One region of the Mesorhizobium sp. WSM4817 genome, then DNA from elsewhere that is predicted to be linked to it. Evidence: predicted binding sites of a transcription regulator. Region 1 holds the regulator's gene; the other holds the start of a gene.
The links. The regulator LexA, encoded in region 1, represses DNA repair genes until DNA is damaged. The targets are predictions, from matches to a motif close to TGTTCNNNNTGTGTTCNG.

Region 1 (4,582 bases):
CATCCTGATCATCATGGCGAGCGTCGATGACGCCGTGGCCAGGGAACTCGAAACGACGGCTTTCGAGCTCGGCATGGACGCGCTGGTCGAGGTGCATGACGAGGCCGAGACGGAACGCGCGCTGAAACTGTCGTCGCGGCTGATCGGCATCAACAACCGCAATCTCCGGACATTCGAAACCAGCATCGAGACATCGGAGCGGCTCGCGGCGATGGTGCCGGCCGACCGGCTGCTGGTCAGCGAGAGCGGTATTTTCTCGCACCAGGACTGCCGCAGGCTGGAACGGAGCGACATTGGCACTTTCCTCGTCGGCGAGAGCCTGATGCGGCAACTGGACGTGGCCACTGCGACGCACCTGCTTTTGACGGGCAAGGCGCCCGCCAATGCATCTGCCCGAAAATCGGAATCGATGTTCGGAGAGCATGATGCATAGATACAAAGCGTCAGAGTGTAGTTTGTGCGTCCAAACGGACGCACGTCGCTCCAGGGTGACCTGACGATGTCGGCCGCCCTCACCCATCTTGGCGCAGAAGGCGAAGCCAATATGGTCGATGTCGGCGACAAGGCGGAGACGACCCGCACGGCAATCGCCGAAGGTCTTGTCTCGATGCGGCCCGAAACGCTGAAAATGATTCTCGACGGCGATGCCAGGAAGGGCGACGTGCTGGGTACGGCGCGCATCGCCGGCATCATGGCGGCCAAGAGGACGCATGAGCTGATCCCGCTCTGCCATCCGCTGCTGTTGACCAAGATATCGGTAGACATCGAACCTGACGCGAAGCTGCCCGGCCTGAAGGTCACGGCGCTGGCCCGCGTCACCGGCAAGACCGGCGTCGAGATGGAAGCGCTGACCGCCGTCTCGGTCGCCTGCCTGACCATCTATGATATGGCCAAGGCGGTCGATCGCGGCATGGCCATCTCCGGCATCAGGCTGGTGGAAAAGACCGGCGGCAAATCCGGCGACTACAAGGCGGATGCCCAGGGGGCAGGCCAATAATGGCGCTGCTTGCGGTCGCCGAGGCGCTCGAGCACCTGCTTGCGGATGCTGCGCCCTTGCAGGCTGAAAGCGTCGCCCTGATGGATGCCGCCGACCGCGTGCTGGCGGAGCCGCTCATCGCGCTCCGCACCCAGCCGCCATTCAACGCGTCGGCCATGGACGGCTATGCCGTGCGGGCCGACGATGTCGCCTCCGTGCCCGCGAGACTTTCGGTGATCGGCATGGCGCCGGCCGGACGCGGCTTTGCCGGGACAGTCGGCCCGGCGCAGGCCGTGCGCATCTTCACCGGCGCGCCGCTTCCCGGAGGCGCCGACACCATCGTCATCCAGGAGAATGTCCGCGACCTCGGCGGCGGCATGGTCGAAGTGACCGCGCCGACGGTTGAAGGCCGCAACATCCGCCGCCTCGGGCTCGATTTCTCGCAGGGCGACATGCTGCTGGAGAAAGGCCGCCTGTTTGATCCGGCGGCATTGTCGCTGGCGGCGTCGGCCAACCACCAGCAGGTCCGCGTGGTGAAACGGCCGCTGGTCGCCATCATCGCCACCGGCGACGAATTGCTGCCGCCGGGCAGCGACCTTGGCCCCGGCCAGATCATCTCCTCCAATGCCTATGGCGTCGCCGCCGCGGCCCGCTCGGTCGGCGCCAGCGCCCTCGATCTCGGCATCGCCGCCGACCGCAAGGACGCGATCGCCGCGCTGGTGACAAAAGCCGTCGCCGCAGGCGCGGACGTCATCGTCACGCTGGGCGGCGCCTCGGTCGGCGACCATGACCTCGTCCATGACGTGCTGACCGGCGAAGGCATGGCGCTCGATTTCTGGAAAATCGCCATGCGGCCCGGCAAGCCACTGATGTTCGGGCGGCTGGGCGCCATCCGCTGCATCGGCCTGCCTGGCAATCCGGTGGCCAGCCTGGTCTGCACGCAGCTCTTTCTGAAGCCGCTGCTGGCGCGGCTCGGCGGCCGCGCCTTCCGCCAGGACATGCGTCAGGCGCGGCTCGGCGCCGCCATGCCGGCTAACGATCTCAGGCAGGACTATGTACGCGCGGTGGTGAAGGAAGAAGCTGGCACGCTTGAGGCAACGCCGTTCAGTATCCAGGATTCCTCGATGCTCAGAATGCTGGCCGACGCCAACGGACTGGTCGTGCGCGAGCCATTCGCTCCCGCAGCCGCAGCGGGCGCCGCCTGCAGCGTGCTGATGCTACGCTGAACAAAACGTCAACACATTCATTAAACTTTAAATGGTTGCGGAACACAACTGGAACAGATAGTGTTTGTTCTGGGTTTGTTTTTCTGATTCTGTTGGGGGTCGCGATGCTGACACGCAAACAACATGAACTGCTGATGTTCATCCACGAACGGCTGAAGGAAAGCGGCATTCCGCCCTCGTTCGACGAGATGAAGGAAGCGCTCGACCTCGCCTCCAAATCGGGGATCCACCGGCTGATCACGGCGCTGGAGGAACGCGGTTTCATTCGCCGCCTGCCCAACCGCGCCCGCGCGCTGGAGGTGCTGCGCCTGCCCGATTCGATCGCGCCGGGCCTCAATGCGGCGCGCAAATTCTCGCCGAGCGTCATTCAAGGCTCCCTTGGCCAGGGCGGCCTCGGACGCCAGATCAAGCCAGCGCCTTCGCGCATGCGTGCTGCCGGCAATGACGACGACGTCGTTGCCACCGTCTCCATACCGGTGATGGGCCGCATCGCTGCCGGTGTGCCGATCGACGCCATCCAGCACCAGACGCATTCGATCTCGGTGCCACCGGACATGATCACCGGCGGCACGCACTACGCGCTGGAGGTCAAGGGTGATTCGATGATCGAGGCCGGCATCTTCGACGGCGACACGGTCATCATCCGCAACGCCGAAACCGCCCAGCCTGGCGAGATCATTGTCGCTCTGGTCGACGAGGAGGAGGCGACGCTGAAGCGATTCCGCCGCAAAGGTGCCTCGATCGCACTGGAAGCCGCCAATCCGGCCTACGAGACGCGCATCTTCGGGCCGGACCGGGTCAAGGTGCAGGGCAAGCTCGTCGGACTGATCCGGCGTTACTGAACGGCAGGCTTCTTGGGTTTCTCGGCCCTGCGGTATGGCGGCAGGCCCCTCGCCTCGCGCGAAAATCGCCGCTGCTCATGCCAAGGCCTGTATGGCTGTCTGACGGCAAAACGGATTTCTGCGCGCGTTGTCGCCGATAGCGGATCGAAGAAGACGGCGGCACTGCCCATGCGAGCGAGCTGCCGTTTGGTGACGACGAGAACCAGCGGGTTGCGGCAGGGTTTGTAATAGGCTGTGGCATCGTCGATGACGATCAAATCCGCAAAGGCACAGGCCGGCCGCGCGGTTTTGCGGTTGTCGGCGAGCGCGATGAGCGCGCCGGACGGATGCCGGGCCAGGCACAGGCCGGCAGTGCAGGTGAAAGGCGCTCCCGGCGGCAGGTCGGCCGGATCGGCGATGTCGAACCGCACATCTCCTTTTTCGAATGTCTCCGGCTCGACGATCGTTGTTGAAACCAGCGCATGTTTCCAGTTGTCGGTGGTGAATTCGTTCGAACGCATCCGGTTGACGGCAAGTTCGCCGCCGCCGATCGGCAGCGCCACCAGATGCGCATCCTCCGAGATCAGCACGTCGGGGGTGCGCGTCTCGGAAATCGTCAGCAGGCCGGCGAGCGCAAAGGGAAGTGCCGCAAGCCGCAGCCATGTCGTCGCCATCGTGGCGATGACTAAGGCGACCGTCACCAGCAGAACCGATTGCAACGAAATCAGGCCGACTGCATCGACGGGCGAACGCTCCGAGATCCATCCCGAAATTGCAATCATCGCCGTCAGGCCCTTGCCCATCATGTAGAGGAAAGGGCCGTCGAGGCCGAAAGGCATTGCCAAGGCGCTGAGGACCGCCAGGAACATGACGATCGTGACGATCGGCATGACGGCCAGGTTGGCGAACAGGCTGAGCGGCGAGACGCGCTGGAAGTGCCAGATGGCGAAGAGCGCGGTGGCGCTGCCGGCAATGATGGAGGTCATTGCGATGGTGCCTGCCCCGGCGACGAGCTTGCGCGTGACGAAAGCGACCGGTGACCGTCGCTGTCGCGGCGCCTTGGCCTTGTCGGCACGATAGTCGGACCAACCGGCATAGGCGCCCACGAGAGCCGCAGTCGCGGCGAACGACATCTGGAAGCTTGCGCCGACCACCTCGTGCGGCGACACGACGATAACGGCGATGGCCGAAATCGCCAGGTTGCGCATGGTGAGTGCCGCCCGGTCGAACAGCACGGCGACAAGCATTACTGCCAGCATGATGAAGCTGCGTTCAGCCGCGACCACGATACCGGAAAAGATCAGATAGGCAGCGATGGAGACGAGTGCGGCAGCAGCCGCATATTTTTTGACCGGCCGGCGCGACGAAAAGTCGGGAAACAGCGCAAAGGCGCCGCGCAGCAATCCCATGACGGTGCCGGCGACAAGCGCCATATGCAGGCCGGAAATGGAGATGATGTGGTAGATGCCGGTGCGCCGCATCGATTCGTTTATCTCTTCGGGGATGCCGGCACGCACGCCGACGATCAGCGCAGCGGCAATCTCCCCCTCGGCACCACC
Region 2 (4,582 bases), on a different contig from region 1:
AACCCCTGCAACTCGCCGACATGATGGCCTTCGACGAGGACGGTTCCGGTTGGACTGATTTCGGCTTCAGGCATGGTATTTTCTCTAAGGCGCCGCATGAGGACGGAAGTCCTGCGGTCTACGAAGCGTTTCGTCAACCGCTCATGCAGCGCATCCGACAATCTGTCTTCGATTTCGCGCGTCTTTTCCTGCCAGTGTGCCTGATCGGCCAGCCAGCCGGGCCGGTTGGAAACGAAAGTCCAGGTGCGGATCTGGGCGATCCGGTGCGACAGCGTGTCGATGTCGCCCTCGGTGGTGTCGGCGCGGCGCACCTGCTCGGCCATGTAATTCTCATCGACATGGCCATGCCTGGCAAGGTCCATGTAGATCGAGGCGATCAGGTCGGCATGCTGAGCCGGGGCGATCTTCCTGTAATCGGGAAGGGCGCAGGCCTCCCACAACAGCGCCACGCGCCTGGCGTCGGTGGCAAGCGTCCGGATGTCCTCGTCGCGGGACAGATGTTCGAGCGCCTGCGCATCGACCGCCGGCAGCGCGCGCGTCAGGCCTTCAACCGGCGCGTTGGTCTCGATCGAGCGCTTCAGCGCGTCGAGGTTGGCGAAATCGAAACGCGCGGTGCGCCATTGCAGCACCTTCACCGGGTCGAAATCATGCGCCTCGATCTTCTTGACCAGTTCCTCGTCCAGTGGATCGACCTGGCCGGTGACGCCAAAAGTTCCGTCGCGCAAGTGGCGGCCGGCGCGGCCGGCGATCTGGCCGAGCTCGGCCGCCGTCAGGTTGCGATACTGGTAGCCGTCGAACTTGCGGTTCTGGGCGAAGGCGACGTGATCGAGATCGAGGTTAAGGCCCATGCCGATCGCATCGGTGGCAATCAGATAATCGACATCACCCGACTGGAACAGCTCCACCTGCGCGTTGCGGGTGCGCGGCGATAGCGCGCCGAGCACGACTGCCGCACCGCCCTGCTGGCGGCGGATCAGTTCGGCGATGGCATAGACCTCGTCGGCGGAGAAGGCGACGATCGCCGTACGTCGCGGCAGGCGGGTCAGCTTCTTGGAGCCGGCATAGGCGAGATGCGACAGCCGTGGCCGCGTCACCACCGACACCCCCTTCAGCAGACGCTGGAGGATGCCGTGCATGGTCGCTGCGCCGAGCAGCAGCGTCTCCTGGCGGCCGCGTAGATGCAGGATGCGGTCGGTGAAGATGTGGCCGCGCTCGAGATCGCCGGCCAGCTGGACCTCGTCGACGGCGACGAAGGCGGCGTCGGTCTCGCGCGGCATGGCTTCCACGGTGCAGACCGAATATCTGGCGCCGTCGGGCTGGATCTTCTCCTCACCGGTGATGAGCGCCACCTTGTGAGCGCCGACCTTCTCGCAGACGCGTGAATAGACCTCGCGAGCGAGCAGCCTGAGCGGCAGGCCGATAATGCCACTTTCATGCGCCACCATGCGCTCGATGGCAAGATGGGTCTTGCCGGTGTTGGTCGGCCCGAGCACAGCGGTCACGTCGCGGCCTGACAGGATCAGTGGCTCAGTGTGTTTCGGCTGGATGTTCATCGACCTGGAAACTAAGGCTCTCTGCCTCGCGTTGTCGGGAGCGCGCCCCGTGGTGGCGCGGGTGACAGCCGACACATAGGGATTTCGGGCGCGAAGCGAAAGCAGAATATTCCGATGACAGCTCGAAGCCTTCCGTCGGCGTCGACAATCCGTTCCGCCGTTCCGATTTAACAGTTGGAACGAGTCTGGAACGAATCGGCTACGAATCGCTGACTCACGCAGATTCAGGGTTTGTTCACGGCTACATCTGGATTTTTCGCCGGCGAGTCTCACCACATGCTGAATCGCCGAACTGGCCCGTTTCATGCAGGGCTGACGTCGCCGTTAACCTTTGCCGCTGAACGATCGACGCAGGTCGGCGGGCCTCATCCAACATTCTGAAATTATTAATTCTTTCCTAACGCGCCTTAACGATTTGGAGATGTTTTCAGCCTTTGTCGTTAACGGTGCGCTCAAAGCCGGAACGAAACGGCTACGAATCGGCGCTGGCGCATGTTTCCCGGTTTGTTCACCCCAATATGTTGTGTCGTGAACAGGTTTTCCACCTGTTATCCACACGCCGTGAACAGGGTTTTGCACAGGCTGCACGGCCGCCGCTAATTTTTGCGTGCCGCTTCGGCACAAATCGGCGTCACGTCCATCGGTCGGCGCAGTCGCTGCACGAGGACCAGACTGCCAGCAATGCAGTACGGCTTGGTTCAAGCCTCTCCGACGGCATAGCGCTGCAACGTAGGGCCGACGTTCTGGATAATTTCGTCGTGCGACAGGGCGACGACGGGCGGAAGCCGCAGCAGGTATCGGCACATCGCCAGACCCAGCAACTGGCTCGAAACGAGCCCGGCCCGTCGACCGGTATCGGCGGGGTCAGCGATCGCCGCAATCACCGGCCTCACCTGGTTGCCAAATACGTCGCGCAATTTTTCCGCGGCGAATTCGTTCGACGTCGCCGAACGCAGCAGAATTGCCATGCCAGGGCCGCTGGCCGGGCCCTCCCAGACTTCGAGAAAACGCCTGATCAGCGTTTCGCCGATGGCGTTTCGGTCGATCACCCGCAGTGCCGGCAATTGCAGGTCGACGACCGCCGCCCTGGCGAACAGCTCGTCCTTGCTGCGGAAATAGCGGATCACCATGGCCGGATCGATCGAGGCATGCGCCGCGACGTCACGGATCGAGGCGCCCTCATAGCCGTGCTCGGCGAACAGGAGCTTCGCGGCCTCCAGGATTTTGGCGCGCGTACGGTCCGACTTTCCGGGTTTTTTCGGCTGATTCTCGGTCATGAAATGCTTATGCCAACAGCCGTTGACAAATTCAATGGCTTCGTCTAGAAAGTCAACGACCGTTGATAAATGGAGAGAGAGATGTTGCCCGAAACCACGGAAGTCCTGATCGTTGGCGCCGGCCCGACCGGCATGGCGCTGTCCATCGTGCTGCACCAGGCCGGTGTCGATCACGTCCTGATCGACAGGCTGGAGGAGGGCCTCCAGACCTCGCGGGCTGGCGTCATCCACGCGCAGACGCTGGAAACGCTGGAGCCTCTCGGCGTTACGCAGCGGCTGAGCGAACTTGCCCTGAAGCTGCAGAATTTCACCATCCGCGACCGCAACCGGGCGCTGCTCAATCTCGATTTCAGCAAGCTTCCTTCGAGGCATCCCTATCTGATGATGCTGCCTCAGAACCTGACCGAGCAAGTGTTCGCCGAACGGATCGCTGCCCTGGGCGGCGTGATTCATCGCTCGATCGAGGCCAAGGCAGTCGTTCAGGACGCTGACGGCGCACACGTGACGGTGATCGAGAACGGCCGCCAGGAACTGATATCGGCACGCTACGTCGTTGGTGCCGACGGCATGCACAGCCTGGTGCGCAGGTCGACCGGCATCGAGTTCGACGGCGCCGCCTATGACGCGTCGTTCGTGCTCGCCGATGTTCGTCTCGACTGGCCGGTTGGCCCGACGGAAGTGTCGCTGTTCTTTGCACCGGCCGGGCTGGCGGTGGTGGCACCGCTCCCGGACGGTTCGTACCGGGTCGTCGCGACAATGGATGACGCACCGGAAAACCCCGCGGTCACCGACATCCAGGCGCTGCTCGACAGCCGTGGTCCGACCAAGAAAAGAACCCGGGTGCTCGACCTGGCGTGGAGCTCGCGTTTTCGCGTGCATCACCGCCTGGTCCGCTCGTATCGCAAGGACCGGTTGTTCCTCATCGGCGATGCCGCGCACGTGCACAGCCCGGCGGGAGGGCAAGGCATGAACACCGGCATCATCGACGCGGTCGTGCTTGGCCAGTTGCTTGGCGACGTGGTGAACGGCGTGCGCCCGGAAACCGCGCTCGACCTCTACGAAACGCTGCGCCGCCCGGCGGCCCAGGAGGTGCTTGAACTGGCGGGCATGATGACCGAGATGGCGCTTTCCCGCAATTCGGTGAAGCGGTTCGTCCGCAATCTCGTGCTTTCGGCGCTGAATCTCACTCCATTTCTGAAGCGTCGCATCGCCTTGAAACTGTCGGGCCTCAGCCGGGCGTCGCTTGCCCGCCTGCCGGCACCTTCGCGCCAGCCGGGTCCAGTCGCCCAGACCAAGCCGGCAGCCGAACCAGGGCTGAAGCGTGTCGCCTGACGGCCGGAGTAATTCGGATCCCGGCCTCGAACTCGGCCGTGTGGGCGGTTAGACCCGTGAAACAGTCGCCGGCAACAGGCCGACGCCTCAGGTGAAATAACGCCTCACGTGATATACTGGCCGCCATTGGCTGATATGGTCGAGCCGGTGATGAAACCGGCATCGTCTGACGCGAGGAAGACGACGCAGCGTGCGATCTCTTCCGGCTCGCCGAGTCGGCCGACCGGGATCTGCGGGATGACGCGCTCATTGAGCACCTTCTCGTCCATCGCCCTGACCATCTCGGTGGCGATGTAGCCGGGGCAGATGACATTGACGGTGATACCGACCCGCGCCCCTTCCTGGGCGAGCGCCTTGGTAAAGCCGATATCGCCGGCCTTCGACGCCGAATAATTGACCTGGCCGGTCTGGCCTTTCTGG

Region 2: AC0L2K_RS22890 (helicase-related protein) is a predicted target of LexA. The motif match lies at 1,729-1,746, and genes of this name have one in related genera.

What each region holds. Positions count from the first base shown of each region.
Region 1 is NZ_JBVVQQ010000016.1:154,823-159,404, forward strand. It holds gene trpC (indole-3-glycerol phosphate synthase TrpC) at 1-433, shown strand, start outside; gene moaC (cyclic pyranopterin monophosphate synthase MoaC) at 500-997, shown strand; gene AC0L2K_RS21925 (molybdopterin molybdotransferase MoeA) at 997-2,202, shown strand; gene lexA (transcriptional repressor LexA) at 2,307-3,044, shown strand; gene AC0L2K_RS21935 (ComEC/Rec2 family competence protein) at 3,038-4,582, opposite strand, start outside.
Region 2 is NZ_JBVVQQ010000018.1:52,011-56,592, forward strand. It holds gene AC0L2K_RS22890 (helicase-related protein) at 1-1,553, opposite strand, end outside; gene AC0L2K_RS22895 (TetR/AcrR family transcriptional regulator) at 2,252-3,004, opposite strand; gene AC0L2K_RS22900 (FAD-dependent oxidoreductase) at 2,963-4,162, shown strand; gene phbB (acetoacetyl-CoA reductase) at 4,267-4,582, opposite strand, start outside.